Regions from separate parts of the Exiguobacterium sp. s150 genome, predicted to be linked through region 3. Evidence: riboswitches for the same ligand, from Rfam matches in the RefSeq annotation. Region 3 holds a riboswitch; each other region holds the start of a gene.
The links. A riboswitch is a leader RNA that binds a small molecule or an ion and turns the genes downstream of it on or off. The one in region 3 is predicted to bind thiamine pyrophosphate.
Positions count from the first base shown of each region.

Region 1: it holds a riboswitch for thiamine pyrophosphate, as region 3 does, so the genes downstream of both, thiT (energy-coupled thiamine transporter ThiT) here and thiW (energy coupling factor transporter S component ThiW) in region 3, are expected to answer to the same signal.
Region 2: it holds a riboswitch for thiamine pyrophosphate, as region 3 does, so the genes downstream of both, KNP76_RS12025 (Ykof family thiamine-binding protein) here and thiW (energy coupling factor transporter S component ThiW) in region 3, are expected to answer to the same signal.

Region 1 is NZ_JACSMC010000001.1:198,632-203,945, forward strand. It holds gene rpmB (50S ribosomal protein L28) at 68-256, shown strand; gene KNP76_RS01060 (thiamine diphosphokinase) at 314-901, opposite strand; gene thiT (energy-coupled thiamine transporter ThiT) at 901-1,473, opposite strand; TPP riboswitch at 1,549-1,648, opposite strand; gene rpe (ribulose-phosphate 3-epimerase) at 1,668-2,324, opposite strand; gene rsgA (ribosome small subunit-dependent GTPase A) at 2,329-3,213, opposite strand; gene pknB (Stk1 family PASTA domain-containing Ser/Thr kinase) at 3,260-5,203, opposite strand; gene KNP76_RS01085 (Stp1/IreP family PP2C-type Ser/Thr phosphatase) at 5,209-5,314, opposite strand, start outside.
Region 2 is NZ_JACSMC010000027.1:21,369-26,682, reverse strand. It holds gene KNP76_RS12050 (lytic transglycosylase domain-containing protein) at 1-174, shown strand, start outside; gene KNP76_RS12045 (DUF1643 domain-containing protein) at 207-794, shown strand; gene KNP76_RS12040 (energy-coupling factor transporter transmembrane component T family protein) at 810-1,547, opposite strand; gene KNP76_RS12035 (ABC transporter ATP-binding protein) at 1,544-2,857, opposite strand; gene KNP76_RS12030 (ECF transporter S component) at 2,868-3,443, opposite strand; gene KNP76_RS12025 (Ykof family thiamine-binding protein) at 3,436-4,029, opposite strand; TPP riboswitch at 4,110-4,210, opposite strand; gene KNP76_RS12020 (GTP-binding protein) at 4,273-5,314, opposite strand, start outside.
Region 3 is NZ_JACSMC010000021.1:21,738-27,051, forward strand. It holds gene KNP76_RS10665 (VOC family protein) at 1-353, opposite strand, end outside; gene KNP76_RS10670 (GNAT family N-acetyltransferase) at 447-926, shown strand; gene KNP76_RS10675 (hypothetical protein) at 921-1,193, opposite strand; gene thiW (energy coupling factor transporter S component ThiW) at 1,261-1,746, opposite strand; TPP riboswitch at 1,809-1,907, opposite strand; gene KNP76_RS10685 (hypothetical protein) at 1,953-2,675, opposite strand; gene KNP76_RS10690 (ribonuclease FAU-1 family protein) at 2,908-3,447, shown strand; gene KNP76_RS10695 (tetratricopeptide repeat protein) at 3,498-4,628, shown strand; gene KNP76_RS10700 (GNAT family N-acetyltransferase) at 4,639-5,073, shown strand; gene KNP76_RS10705 (MarR family winged helix-turn-helix transcriptional regulator) at 5,205-5,314, shown strand, end outside.

The DNA.
Region 1 (5,314 bases), on a different contig from region 3:
AAAAACCCGTGCTAATATAAACGAGTGTCTATTAGGACGAACCCACATAAAAAAGGAGGGGAAACGCATGGCACGTAAATGCTACGTAACAGGTAAATCACCTAAGTCAGGTAACAACCGTTCGCACGCACTCAACAAGACGAAACGTACTTGGGGTGTAAACGTACAAAAAGTTCGTATTCTCGTTGACGGTAAACCGAAACGCGTTTGGGTTTCAGCTCGCGCTCTTAAATCAGGTCTCGTTGAACGCGTATAATCTTATACACGAACGAAACAAATCCCAGCGGCATGCGCCGATGGGATTTTTTTATGCTTATTTTTTGACGTACAAGACGAGGACCATACCGTCATGTACGACGAGTTCTGCCGTTTTTGCGTCCCACTCGTTTGAAATCGTCAACGCCTCGTGGCTGACGACGTCGTGACGGTCGAGCGGGTATTTGACGCCACGGATCGTGACGTTCGCCCGCTTCCATGGAATAAGCGACAAATAATGGTCGTCACGCCGCGCAAGCGCGTGTCGGCCCTCCCGTGCGAGAGAGACGATTTGGCCGTCGGCATAAAGACACATCTCCGGGTAAGCCTCGAGCAACCCGATGTTCCCGAGCGTCATGTCGAGCCTGCCTCCGAGCGCCCCGTAGACGAGCATCTCGTCAGCCCCATGCCCGCGTGCCGCCTCGAGGGCGATCTCGAGGTCGGTCACGTCTTTTTCAGACGGATAGCGTAACGCCTCATCCGGTACGACTCCCGTGAACGAATCGAAGTCGCCGACGACGAGGTTCGGTTCGATCCCTTGGGCGAGGAGCGTCGCGTAACCCCCGTCGACAGCGATGACGTAATCGACGTCGTCGGGAAGAGACGGAACGGGTGACGGACTAGCCGCCACAATCAAGACACGCATTAGCGGACGTCCCGCGTGGCGAGCGTCGCGAAGCGCGGCGCCGTCGTGAACAAGAGCACGAGCACGATCGTCGCAATCAAGAAGGACGGGAGCATATACGTCATGTTATAGCCGAGCGAATAGGCGACGACCGGCCCTTCCGCATATTGGGCGAAGAAGACGATTCCCGACAGGACGTGCGCGGCGTAACGGAGGAGCGAACCGAGGAGCGCCCCGAGCACCAAATAGAGGACGAGCGTCTTTTTCGAACCGTCTTTGGCGGCCCGTTTCACTTGTCCGGCGAAGACGCCCGCCATCCCGACGAGGCCATACGCGAACGTGTAGTCGACTAAAAATTGGACCGGCGTGAAGATGTAGGCGCCGAACAGCAGTTGGAGCGTCCCGACGAGCGCGCCGGTCGCGAGACCGCCTTTTAATCCATGGCGATACGCCATCACGAAAATCGGCAACATGACGAGTGTGATCGACCCACCTTGCGGCATCCGATACGGCATGAGCAAATCAAAGATCAAGGCGAGCGCCGAGAAGAGTGAAATCTCAATCAGCGCCTGTAGTGTTAATTTTTGTTTCATTTTCCATTTCCCCCTTTATCGTAAAGAACGACAAAAAGCAGCATGACGTAAACGCCATGCTGCTTGGATTCGCAACGTGCATTTTCGCCACATCCCTACGTCCGTGTGAACGGAACAGGTTCAAAGGGTTAGCGCATGCCTCTCAGCCACAGATGTGACACCCCTTGCGACAATATTTGTTGTTCTATCCTCGATTATACACGAGATGCGTTGCGAATGCCATCGATTGCTGCTTTATAGTCCGGTTCGTTGTAAATCGCCGAGCCCGCAACGAGGACGTCAGCCCCTGCGTCGATGCACAGTTTCGCCGTCGTCGCGTTCACGCCGCCATCAATCTCGATTTCAAAGTCGAGCCCACGTGCTTGACGCATCTCGCGGAGTGCCGCGATTTTCGGAACGACCGACTCGATGAACGCCTGCCCCCCAAAGCCCGGGTTCACGGTCATAAGAAGCACCATGTCGACGTCTTGGACGACATGCTCAATCGTACTGATTGGCGTATGCGGGTTCAAGACGACCCCACTTTTCGCCCCGGCCGCCTTGATTTGTTGCAAGACGCGATGTACGTGATTCGTCGCCTCGACGTGGATCGTGACGATGTCCGCTCCCGCTTTAATGAAATCATCGACGAACCGTTCCGGCTGGTCAATCATCAAGTGGACGTCCAATACCATGTCGGTCTTTTGACGTAAGCTCGAAAGGACAGGCAAGCCAATCGAGATGTTCGGGACGAACTGTCCGTCCATGACGTCAAAATGGATATAATCGGCCCCGGCCGTCTCGACCGCTTTCACTTCTGCTTCTAGGTTGGCGAAGTCCGCCGCTAAAATCGATGGTGCAATTTTAATCATCAGTTCAGTACCTCCGTTGTCTATCGTTAATCTCTTCCATAAACGTAACATAGTTGTCGTAACGAGTGGAAGCGATTTCGCCCGATTCGACGGCCGCCTTGACGGCACAGCCCGGCTCGTTCACGTGGGCACAGCCCCGGAACTTGCAGTCGTCATGTCGTTCGACGAACTCGGGGAAGCACCAACGCAACTCTTCCGCTTCGAGCTCTTGTGGGAACTCGAGGCTTGAGAAGCCAGGCGTGTCGGCGACGAGACCACCGCCGAGTTGAATTAGCGTGACATGACGCGTCGTATGCTTCCCGCGGCCGAGCGACTTCGAGATTTTCCCGGTCGCAAGCTCAAGTTCAGGCGCGACGGCGTTCAACAGTGAACTCTTCCCGACACCGGTCTGACCCGCGAACACGCTCGTCTTCGCCTCGAACAAGTCCCGTATCGCCTCGACCCCAGACCCTCTCTCTGTCGACGTCTCGATGACGTCATAGCCAATCGACCGATAGAGCGAAGCCGCCTGTTCAATTGCTTCCATCTCATCCTCATTCAGCAGGTCCATCTTCGTCAACACGATGATCGGATGAATCTGTTTCGATTCAATCAAGACGAGAAAACGATCGAGCAAGTGATACGAGAAAGCCGGTTCCTTCACCGAGAACAGTAAGAACGCTTGATCGATATTGGCGATCGGTGGTCGGACGAGGTGGTTCGACCGCTCGTCAACGGCTAAAATGTAGCCGGTCCCGTCTTTTTGATCTTGAATCTCAACATCGTCTCCGACGACCGGCGAGATGTTGCGATTACGGAAATTTCCGCGTGCACGACAGCGAATCTCTTGCTTTGTTTCTGTCATGACATCGTAAAAACCGCCTTGTAGGCGAATGATCGTTCCTTTCATCCTGTTTCCTCCTAGAAAAAGAGGTGACGCGCACGCCACCTCTTTGTTATTGTGCATCCTTCGCTTGGGCGTACGTGACCGTGTCGGTCCGAACGACTTCCCCATCGACTTCAATCGTCGCCGTCCCGACTTCGTCAGGCGCGATGACGAGCGTATAGGAGTATGTCGTCGTCTCCGTTATCTTATCACGGAGCACTTCAATCTCGCCACGCGCATCGACCGTCCGAATGACGACCTCGACGGGCTCAGGCGTCTCGCCTTCTGCCGGTGGTTCAATCTCAACGCTCACTTCTCGTTCGATGGACGCATCCGTCGGTTCGACACCGAGCGAGACGATGACCGTCAATTCCGTACCTGGGTCAACGGCCGTGCCTGCTGTCGGCAGCTGGCGGATGATTTGGTTCGAAGGTACGCTCGTCGAATACTCGTCACGCTTGACGATTTTCAAGTTGTTTTGTTCGGCGTACGTCGTCGCTTCTTCGAACGTGTAACCGGCCAAGTTGGCAAGTTCGATTTTATTGCTGCCCGTCGACACGACGAGCGTGACCGTCACTTCTGACGGGACGACTTCTTCGCCCGGAGCGAGCGATTGTGAGATGACATCTCCGTTATCGACCGTCTCCGAAGCTTCTTTTTGGATGTCGATATCCGTGAAGTCCAAGTCTTTTAACGTTCGCTCTGCCGCCGACTGGGACAACCCTTCGACGTCCGGCATCCGGACCGTCTCTTTCCCTGCCGAGACGACGAGCGTGACCGTCGTACCGCGTTTTGGCTTCCGTCCGGCCGGTGGATTTTGTGAAATGACGTTACCAGCTTCGATGTTGTCACTAGCCCGTTCCGTCACATCGACGACGAAGCCCGAAGCCTCGAGTTCTGTCGTCGCCTCGTCTTCAGTCATTCCGACGACGTCAGGTACGACGGACCGTGACATCTCGTCTGCGACGACATACGCCCCGATTCCACCGCCGATGAGTAACAGCGCGAGCAATAACCAGAGCCACCATTTGCGTTTCTTCGGCTTCTTGGCGTCCGGTTTCGGTTCGACCGGTGCGACCGGTTTTGACGGCTGCTCGCTCGGTGGCGTCGTCTCTTCCGCGACGACCGGTGCCATGACCAGCGTCTGGTCGAACGCATCTTGTTCCGCATTCACTCGTTTCGGCTCGTTCGCGCGCGCCGGATCGAGAGAAGTCATGCAGTCTTTCTTGAATGAGGCGACCGACGTGTGTCGTGCGCCAGGCGATTTCGCGAGCGCCTGCATGATACAGTTCTCGAGCGCTTGCGGAATTTTCGGGTTCAAGTCCATCGGTCGAATCGGGTCGTCTTGCAGATGCTGAAGTGCGACGGCGACCGGTGTCTCTCCGATGAACGGAACACGTCCGGTCACGAGTTCGTACAACACGGCACCGAGCGAATAAATATCCGATTTCTCGTCGGCGAACTTTCCACGTGCCTGCTCTGGTGAGAAGTAATGGACCGAGCCGAGCACCGACATCGTATGCGTGAGCGTCGCGTTCGACATGGCGACGGCGATTCCGAAGTCGGTCACTTTCACGTTCCCGTTTTGGTCGATCATCATGTTTTGCGGTTTGATGTCGCGATGGATGATTCGGTTCGCATGGGCGTGGTCAATTGCATCACAAATCTGTCCCATGATGCGTAACGCCTCTTCGACAGATATGTATTCTTCTTGCAAGTATTGTTTGAGCGTCATCCCATCGACATGTTCCATGACGATATAATAGATGTCTTGCTCATCCCCGACGTCATAGATGGCGACGATGTTCGGATGGTTGAGGCTAGTTGCCGCGTGGGCTTCTCGTTCGAACCGTCGGATAAACTGTTCGTTATGCGAGAATTCAGATCGTAACACTTTGATGGCGACAGTACGGTTCAAAATCTCATCGTGGGCCCGATAGACATTTGCCATACCCCCGCTGCCGATTTGCTGTTCGATCCGATAACGATCGTTAATTCGTTCTCCGCTTCGCATCGGATTCATCCTCTCTTTCTATCTGTAAATTGGACGATAGCGACGGTAATGTTGTCGCTTCCGCCCAAGCGGTTGGCTTGATTGATCAATTGATCGGCTTTGACGTCAGCA
Region 2 (5,314 bases), on a different contig from region 3:
CGTTCGGCCATCTTCGAGTATAATCGCAGCGAACAGTACGTAGACAACGTCATGTCCTACTATGAACAGTATCAAGACGAAGTCACGCTCCTTCCCGGTGACGCGAAGTCGACGAAGCAGCAAGTCGCACGCTACGCAATTCGTTACTTGGAATGGTTCGCGAGTCTGACGTGACCGTTGATCTTTAGTTGAAGTGAGGAAACGATATGAATACACAAATCGAGGAAGTGACGATTCGAGTCAAGTCGGTCTTCAATGACGACAAGACGAAACGCTATATGCGCTCCTATGAGTTCACCGATGTCGTCGATGGCGTGATTTGCGCCGTCATCATCTATTCCCCTCGAATGAGTGACGCGTTCTTGTCCGGGACGACGACGCAACGGGCTTACATGCTCATGCGCAACCATCTCGACAAACCGATTCGGGAAGTGCGCGTCATCAGTCTCGTCCCGACGCTCGCCATAAACGACAATCTGCCTTACGTCGAGTCTCAACTCGACGAGACGAACTTCCATTACGTCGAGGAGACGCTCGACGAGGTCGAACAGAGCAGGGGCATGGTCATCGTCGGCTGGGGATCGCCCGGTCGGCTCATGCATCACGCGACCGCGTATAAGACGCTCTTCGCCGACCACGAGGCGAACATGTTCTGTATCGGGACGACCGCCAAAGGTGAACCGCAACAGATTCGAATGGCCAACGAGAACACCGTGCTCGAGCCGTTCAACAACGAATCAATCAAACCGAAGTTCCGTATCGTCAAAGAAACGAAACAGGACGACTCCGAGTGAGTCGTCCTGTTTTTTTTAACGGATCCCCACCCACATACTCACGACGAACAAGAGGACTAAACATGCGGCCAAGACGAAATCGTTCCGCGTGACGGGGACGACCTCGTACGTGCTGCGGCGTTCCCCCGTGAACCCGCGCGCCTCCATCGAGAAGGCGATCCGTTCGGCTTGGCGGATCGAACCGGCCAGGAGCGGAATCAATAGCTTCGGGACATGTCGGACGTGGTCGAGTCGCGTCTCGAGCCGGACGCCCCGGAGCGCGTGCGTCTCATAGAGCTGGATCAGTTCGCTCTTTAAAATCGGAAAGAACCGAAATCCGACGAAGACGCTATAGGCGATCTTCGGTGATAGCTTGCCTTGTTGCATCAAGCTGTAGACGAAACGCTTCGGGTCCGTCGTCAGCGTAAACAACAGTGAGAGTGCCGTGAACGCCAAGACGCGCAAGGCGAGCGTCACGGCAAGGCGCACGTTCTCTTCCGTCACGTCGTTGCCGAACAGCGTGAACACGACCGCCCCACCCGCCTCTCTTCCGAAGACGAGCGTCGTCCAGAGTGTCCCGATCGCGGTCAATAGAAACGGGATCATGAACAGTCCCCACCGCCGCCAGCTCACGTCGGCGAACAGTGTTTGCAGGAGGAGCGTGCCGGTAAAGACGAGCAGCGGGGTCCATGGGTTGTACATGAAGGCGAGACCGAACATGAGGCACGTCACGGTCAAAAACTTGAGCGTCGGGTTCATCTCATGAAACGTCATCCCATCCCCTCCATCCATAACCCATGAGCCTGAAGGAGTTCCGGCTGCTCCCAAAGCGATGCGTCATACGGACCGTTCAACTTCCCGTCGTGCATCAAATAATACGTATTCGCAGCCCGGGCGAAGTTGAGGTCGTGCGTCACGAACAGCACGGCCTGACCGTCACGTGCCCGTTCTTCCATCAAGTCATAAAGCGCACCGAGCGACGCCTCGTCTTGTCCGGCGGTCGGTTCATCGAACGCGATGAGTCGTTTCCCAGAGAGCAACATCACGCCAATCGCGAGTCGGCGCTTTTGTCCGTGACTGAGCGAGAGCGGATGGGCGTCATGTAATCGCTCGAGACCGAGCCGCGTCAACACGTCTTCAATCGGGTGATCGTGTCCGTACGCGAGCTCGTGCGCCACCTCGCTCGTGACGAACAGGTGTGCCGGCGATTGCGGGACGAGCCCGACGTCGCGATGGTTCCGGGCGAGACTCCTGAGCCATGTCGATTTGCCGCTCCCGTTACGACCGAGGATGGCGACGACCTCTCCCTCGGCGACGGTCAAGTCACTCGCTGCGAGTTCGAATTCTTTTCGTTTTAAATTCGGTATGTGAAATAAATTGTGTTCCCCTTTTTCGCTCGTAATCGGTGCGAACGTATAGTCGGGGCGCATCTCGAACGGTCCATCGTAGACGATTCGCCCCTCCATAAGTTCGACTTGCCGGTCGAAGAAATCGCCCCACACGTACGGGCGATGTTCGATGACGACGACGTTGACGCTACGGGCGACGCCGTCGAGCCAACGGACGAACCGAGCCGCGGTCTCCGGGTCGAGATGGGCGAGCGGTTCATCAAGGAGGAGCCATTCCGGACGGCCAATCAGTGCACAGGCGACGGCGATTTGCTGCTTCTCGCCACCAGACAAGTCATGGATGTAGCGATGTCGATAATCGTCGAGCCGCAACGTCCGTAACATCATCTCGACGCGCCCCATCATCTCCTCGCGGGGGACGTGAAAGTTTTCGAGCGTAAAGATCAGCTCTTCCTCGACCGTCTGCATGACGAACTGACTGTCGGGGTCTTGGAACACGGTGCCGACCCGACGATTCACCTCGCCGGCCGCGTACGTGTCATAAGGCCGGTCGAACAAGTCGAGCCTTCCGGTCACGATGCCGTCACAGTTGTCCGGATAGAGCCGGTTCATCATGGCGAACAGTGTCGATTTCCCCGACCCGCTCGACCCGCTGATGAGTGTCCGCCCATCCCGGAGCGTGAGCGTGACGTCTGCCAATACGTCGGTCGACTTGCCGGGATAACGAAACGTCAACTGCTCCGCCTCAACCATGGGCGCGTCCTTGACGTGCGAGCGCGTAGCCTTCGAGCGCACCCGTCCTGAGCAACAAGTCGCTCAAAATCTTTCCACCGAGCCCTGCGATGAGCATCCCGCTCGTGGCGCGCAGGGCGAACATCGTCGCCACGTACGTCGGGCTGAGTGCCGCGAGGCCGCCCATGACGTATGTATAGGCGAAACTCGTCACGGCCGCACCGAAGCCAGCGAGCATGAGCACCCACAGGTCATATCGTTTATACCCGGTGACGGCGAACGCCGCTTCGGCTCCGAGTCCTTGAATGATCCCGACGAGAATGATGCGTGGCCCGATTGCGTTCCCAATCATCATCTCAATCGTCGCCGCGAGCACTTCCGACAAAAAGGCGGCACCGGGCTTACGGATGATATAGGCGGCGATAATCGAGACGATGAACCAAATCCCGAAAATCCATTCATAGGCGATTGGCCCAATCAGCCCAGCCCACAAATTTCCGACGTGGACGAACGCCAAATAGACGACGGCGAAGACGACCGATAAAATCGACAACAAGACGATCTCTTTTAACTTCCACGACTTAAGCATTGTTTTGTCCCTCGTGTGACGGACTGTTCACACTGAACGTGACCGTCATGACGACGTGGCTCGTCTTCGCACGCACCCGGTCGAACGTCGCCTCGTAAAACGAGAATACCGGCTCGATGTCGCCATGGATGCCGGAGGCGTAATGCATCGAGTCATTGAACACACCGCGCGCTTTTGCAAAGTCGATTTCTTCATAGATGATGTCCATATACGTTTCGTCCCCGAGCGGATAGAGTGCGAACTGGGATGAGACGTATTGGTTTTCGACCGAACCGTTCGCCGGCTCGTTCGTCACGTCGAGCAAGTTGTCCCCCGTCGTGTCGCCAGGGCAGCCGACCGAGAACGTCCCGCTCATCGAGACGTGCACCCCCGACTTCGTCGCATGAGATAAGACGGCCTTGGCCACATCGAATACGTGCTCACTCCGTCCCCGGATGATCGTCGAGACGTCATCGGTATGGCGCCAGACGTTCTGTAAGTCCGTCTCCTTCAGTGCGCCTTTGATGACGCTCACGAAATCGGACGTCATCGGGCTGAGTGTAAAGCGGAACCCGACAATCGGGCTCGTTCCACATTGGTTGTTCATGTTCTGTTCCCCCTTTATCTGTATGCACGAAAAAAGCCGCATCCATGAGAATGCGGCCACTCGTCCAATTAAAGTCCATCAGAAAAAGTGCCACACTTCCTCACGCCGGTATTACCCGGATCGAGTCATAAGGGATCGGAGCCATGCTCACATCTCAGCCGAAGCACCCCTAGTGTAGTCCAATGTATGCGGTTTGTTCATGCAAGGAACAGTATAGACGACCAATTTCGATTTGTAAACGGTTTATGAGAAAGTGACAACGCCATTCCCTGGAAGCGTGTCTTCGAGCATCGTCCAATCGAGCGCCATCTCTTCGTCAGTCAACAGGCAAGTATCAAGCATCGATTCGACACGCGCACGGTCCATTCGCTGTCCAATTAAAACGAGCTCGGTTTGGCGGTCGCCGTAAGGCTCGATATAGTCTTCAGCGAGCTCCGGTTCTGCCGCGAACATAAGCCGGCGCTCCTCTTCCGGAAGCGTCGCGAGCCACCGCCCGGCGTGCTCGAGCGTCGAGGCGTATCCGGCCTGCGAGAACAAGCAGGCGAGGTCGTTACGCGAAGCAATCCATAAAAATCCTTTTGCCCGCACGATTTCCTCAGGGAACTGCTCAATCCACGCATGAAGTCGCGCTGGGTGGAACGGACGACGGCGACGATAGACGAACGAGCTGATGCCGTACTCTTCGGTCTCCGGCGTATGTTCTTCCGCCTCAAGCTCTTGGATCCAGCCGGCCGAATGCATCGCCTGCTCGAAATCGAACAGCTTGACGTCGAGCAGTTCGGTCAAGTCGACGTTCGAATGAACCGACGTCAATAGTTTTGCAGACGGGTTGAGCGTCTTCAGCAGACCGGCCATCTCGTTCAGTTCGGCCTCCGACACCCGGTCGGCTTTGTTCAAGACGATGATATCGGCGAACTCGACCTGGTCGACGAGCAGGTCGACGACTTCACGGACATCCGTCTCATCGATTGCTTGTTTCCGCTCATGAAGCGACTCGCCGGAGTTGAAATCTTTCAAGAACCGGTAAGCGTCGACGACGGTCACCATCGCATCGATATAGACACGGCTCGTCAAGTCGATGCCGAGCGCGTCATCGGCATACGTGAACGTCTGGGCCACGGGAATCGGTTCCGAGATTCCGGACGACTCGATGATGATCCCGTCAAGTTCACGGTCGTTCGTGAGTTCTTGGACCGCCTCGAGGAGGTCTTCACGGAGCGTGCAACAGATGCAACCGTTCGACAGCTCGACTAGCTTCTCATCGGTCCGCGAAAATCCACTTTGT
Region 3 (5,314 bases):
GGGGCTTTTAATTTGCTTAAATAGCCGTCGACGACGAAGTAGATGTTGCCGCCCTGTTTCGGTAAGAACGGTACATCGAGCGCCTCGAGCCGTCGCACTTCTGTTTCGAGGTCGTCTACGTACAGAGCGAAATGGACAGGGCCGGCCACGTGTTTCGAATAGGGGGTCAACGTCTCGTCGACTTTTGCCGTCTGGAGCTCGATGTAAAAGTCGCCGAGCTTGAGCCAGCTATTGAACGCCCGTGTATGAAAGTCAGGCGATTCCTGAACGAGTTCGAATCCAAGCGCTTCATAGAATCGTTTAGACGCCTCATAGTCGGGCGTTTGGATGCAGAGATGGTGGATTTGTTTCATCGTATCACTCCTTTCTTTTAGTTTAGCGAATCCATATTGGAAACGGAACTTTTCATGGGCAAAGGGCGTATAGGATACCGGGGAGGCGAAAGGATGGATACGGAAGTGTTAACGATTCAACCGGTTGATAACACGAACCGGGACGTCGTCATCGGCTTGACCGTCGCTGCGGAGCAGTCCCGCTTCATCGAAACGAATGCGGAATCGCTTCGCGAGATGGAAGTCGACGTCAAATACGCGTGGCAGTGCTATGCGCTTTGTCTCGACGAACGACCGGTCGGCTTCATGATGATTGGGGCGGAGAACAAAATCGACCGCTACGTGTGGCTCGACCGTTTTATGATGGATGCGCATGAGCAAGGACGGGGGCTTGGATCACGTTTTCTACAGTTGGCGCTCATCTTCATTCAAGACCGATTCGACGTGGATGACATCGTCCTCAGTTTACACGCGGCAAATGAACCGGCGAAGCGGTTTTATCAGCGAGGTGGATTCGTCGATAGCGGCCGCATCGACGAATGGAACGGAGAAGCGATTTGGGTGTATCACGTCAAACAGGGACAACCGTCATGAGGCGGTCGTCCCTGTTTTCGTTGTGGTCGCTTTAACCGAATTCCCGGCCATGAAGAAACAGATGATGGCGATGAAGCCGAAGAGAGGGATGAACCAATTTTGCACCAACAGATCCATGACGGTCGGTTCCTCAGGCCAAACGCCTGTAGCGACCAAGGCGTGCCAACGCGTATACGCCGCGATGCGCTCTAACGTAAATAACAGGGCGGTGATTACAAGAGCAGTCGCTCCAATCACCCCTGACTGTAATCGAGTCAATACGGTCACTCCTTTCGAATGATATACCCTTATTTTACCATTCGTTTGAACGAAAAGGAGAGGCCAAATGAATCAATTATTGCTTGAGAGCAGGCCGCAACTGTTTGACGCGAGCGAGCACAATCCAGCCGAGTAAGGCGCCGGTCACGCTCGAGGCGAGGAAGGCCGGGAAAAAGAAGAACGCGCCGAACTCAGTCCCCATCAAGATTTTCGCGTAAGGCACAGCGATGAGCGAGGCGATGACGCCCGTTCCAATCACTTCACCGAGTGCGGCGAAGGCGACGCGGTTCGTCTTCATATAGAAGATTCCGGCGAGAATTGCACCAATCATGCCGCCAGGGAACGCGAGTAGGGAACCGGTTCCTGTCATGACCCGAACCAGTCCGGTCACGAAGGCGACAAGGACGGCACCGAGCGGGCCGACGGTGACCGCCGCGATGACGTTCACCATATGTTGGATTGGGAAAGCCCGGGCGACTCCGGTCGGAATCGAGATGAACAATGAGCCGATAATCGCGATGGCGACGAGCATCGCCATCCAAGTGAGTTGTTGAATACGCATGGATCAGTCTCCCTTCAAAATGAAAACGCCACTTCTCCAAAAGGAAAAGTGGCGTGGAACAGACGAATCCCATGCCACTTCCCTACGCTGGTATGAGCCAGATCAGGTTCAAAGGGTCCGGCGTTTGCCGTCTCAGCCCGAAGGCTCCCCTAGTGGTCGTTTATTCGTTTAAGTATAACATAGTGTCATCATAAGCGTTCGATGGTTCATTCGTTCTTCTCGAGCAGATGTTTGTAATCGATTTCGTTCCAGAACAATGGCGCGATGGACTCGGGCCCTTTAAAGATTTCCCCGTCTCGGTCGTAGACGATGGCATACCCGCTCTTGACCTCAAACACAATCAAATCCGCGGTCACTTCGGTCACGCCGTCCCCGGCGATGATGATATCCTTGAGCGGCTCGCGGGCGATTGATACGCCCCATTCGTCGAGCTCGACGATGAGTGCGGACGTGTAGGCGTGACGATCGTAAATCGATTGAAACGCATCTTGTGTCAACGTGACGTCTTCCGGTGGGGCGCTCGTCCCATATTTCCGTTTCTCGACCTCCTCGACGAACTGTAAGAACGACGTTTCTTGCCAGAAGAGCGGGGCAATCGCTTCCGTCCCGTTCGCAATCAACCCGTCCTCGCCTTCAAACACCGTGGCGTACGTTCCATCGTCGAGTTGGAACGGATAGACGTCTGCATAAGTGTGGTGGATGCCGTTACCAGCGATGACGACCCGTTCGAACGTCTCACGATACGGCGTGAGTCCGTTCGCCTTGAGGGTTTCAAGTAATTTTTCGGCGACTTCATGTTGGTCAAAAACGTCCTTGAAGTCCTCCCGAGTCCATTCGGTCATGATTTCTGGCGCAGGTTCGTTCGAATCCGCTGGAATGACCGGCTTTTCGATTGGATCGGTACAGCCTGCAAGTAACAGTAGGCCCAACCCGAATATAAATAAACGTGTCACATTGCACCCCTTTGATTATACAAATTTTACCTATTCATAAAGAAGCGTAGCATGGATGGAAACGGATGAGAACCTATACACGTTTTCGTTGTGGTGTAGTAGGGCGTGATCCTGTCAGGTTAACTGAACAGAATCTGTACGACTGAACAGGGAACTGTCGGATTTTGGCGAACTGTTAAAGCAAACGAGCTATGAAGGAGCGAGTACGATGCCAAAACGAAAATTTGCCAACCGACGGGATTGGGAGCGGATTCTTGAACACCGCTATGCCCAGATGGACGTCCATGACGAACATTTCTCAGGGACGGTCGCCTTGTTTCAAATCGATGCGGTCCGGGCCCCGCAGTATAAGCAACATAACGGAGAGGAATTCATCGTGGCCGACGCCGGCTTTGCGTGGCTCCAATATTTCCCGGACAATGAACCGTTTGGGGTGACGGTCATGTTTGATGACACGGGTCACATCGTCCAGTGGTACATCGATATCGTCCAATCGATTGGCAAAGAGGACGGAATCCCCTATATGGACGACTTGTTGCTCGACATTTTAGTCTTCCCGAACGGGGACATCGTCCGAAAAGACGAAGATGAATTCGAGGAAGCGCGGTTGACGGGCGAATTGACACCGGAGCTCGTCGTCACCGGCTGGCGTGACTTCGAACAGACGCTCGACCGTATCGAGCGCCGTGACTTCGTCTACTTTGACCTTGCACAAGGGCATTACGAGACATTGAAGCAAATGCTTTGAACGTGCGGCTTCCTTTGATACAGTGAAAGAAAAGCGCAGGGGGATGAACCATGAAACAGATTGACATCGATACGTGGCCACGAAAGAAGCATTACGAGTTTTTCAAGGCGTTCGCCGCCCCACATTTTAACGTGACGGCGACGCTCGACGTCACAAAATTACATACGCATGCGAAGACGACCGGACAATCGTTTTTCAAGCTGTTCTTATACGGGGTGGTCAAGACGGCGAACACGATTCCGGAATTTCGATACCGCATGCGCGGAGAGACCGTCGTCGAACATGACGTCGTCCATCCGTCGTTCACCGTCATGATGGACGGGGACGTCTTCAATTTTTGTACCGTCTCGTTCAAAGAGTCGTTCCCTGCGTTTATGGACACCGTCGCGTCGCGAATGGAGGAGGCGAAGCGAAACGTCTACGTCGGAGACGAGGAGTCGGATGATTTACTCTTTATCACGAGTGTGCCGTGGGTATCGTTCACGAGTATCAGCCATCCGATCAACGACGAGAAGCACGATAGCGTCCCACGCATCGCCTGGGGAAAGTTCACGGCAACGGGTGACCGAATGATGATTCCACTCTCCGTCCAAGCCCACCATGCCCTCGTCGACGGCGTGCACGTCGGCCGATTTTACGAAGCGCTACAGGCGTGGCTCAACGACTTGAGCGATTTACAAGTGCCGATCCGCGTCGAAGAGGAAGGACTCGACGAAGCGATTCGCCTTCGTGAGAACGGGGAACTCGAACGTGCCAAACAACTGCTCCTCATGTTGCTGCGCCAAGATGAGAAGAACCCTCGCCTGCACGCGCACTGTGCGTGGTGCTATGACGCACTCGGGGAAGAGCGACAAGCCGTTCCGCATTACGAACGGGCGATTCGCCTCGGCCTCACCGGAGACGAGTTACGGGAGACATACATCGGGCTCGGCAGTACGTACCGGGCACTCGGACGTTACGACGATGCCGAAGAGTTGTTCACGAAAGCGATTGAACAGTTCCCAGACATCGCGGCGCTCAAAGTGTTCCAAGCAATGACCCGTTACAACCTCGGACGTCACAGTGAAGCGACCGGCACGTTGCTCGAACTGCTCGCAAACCCGAATCCGGATGACAGCATCAAACGGTATCGTCGCGCCATCGCGTTTTATGCGCGTAACTTGGACGAGACGTATGATTAAGGAGGATCGAATGATCACGCTACAACCAATCACAGAACAAAACTGGTACACGTGTTGTCAGCTCACGTTGAGTGACGCGCAACAAGCGTATATGGAACCGAACGCGATCTCACTGCTACAGGCGATGTATGAGCCGACGCTGCGAGCGCGCGCGATTTATGAGGACGAGACGATGGTCGGGTTTCTTATGTACAACACCGTGCTCGAAGAATTGGGCGCGCGCTGGGTGTATCGCATCATGATTGACCACGCGCACCAAGGGAAAGGCATTGGCCGTCAGGCGACCGAACTCATGCTCGATGAAATGGGGCAGTTCGGCACCGAACCGATTGTTGTCGGCTATCATCCGGACAATACGGGTGCGCATCGATTATACGAAAGCTTGGGCTTCGTCGATGAAGGCGATCGCTTCGGGCGGGAGATGGCGGTCATTCGCCGCGCGTGACAAGACGAGGCAACTCGTCTTTTTTTTGAGACAAAATGATTGACCCATCAAATTTGTCATGTTATATTTATCTTGAATTAAAGATAATGAAATTTAAAGTATTGTTTTCTCTCAGCAGAGGAGGGGAACACATGGAACAACGGCAAACGTTAAAAGCCATCACGGTGTTGCTTCGGGCCTCGCAATCGATTCAAGACGTGGTCAAGCACGAAGTCGCCGAGTACGGGCTGAACCCGACCGA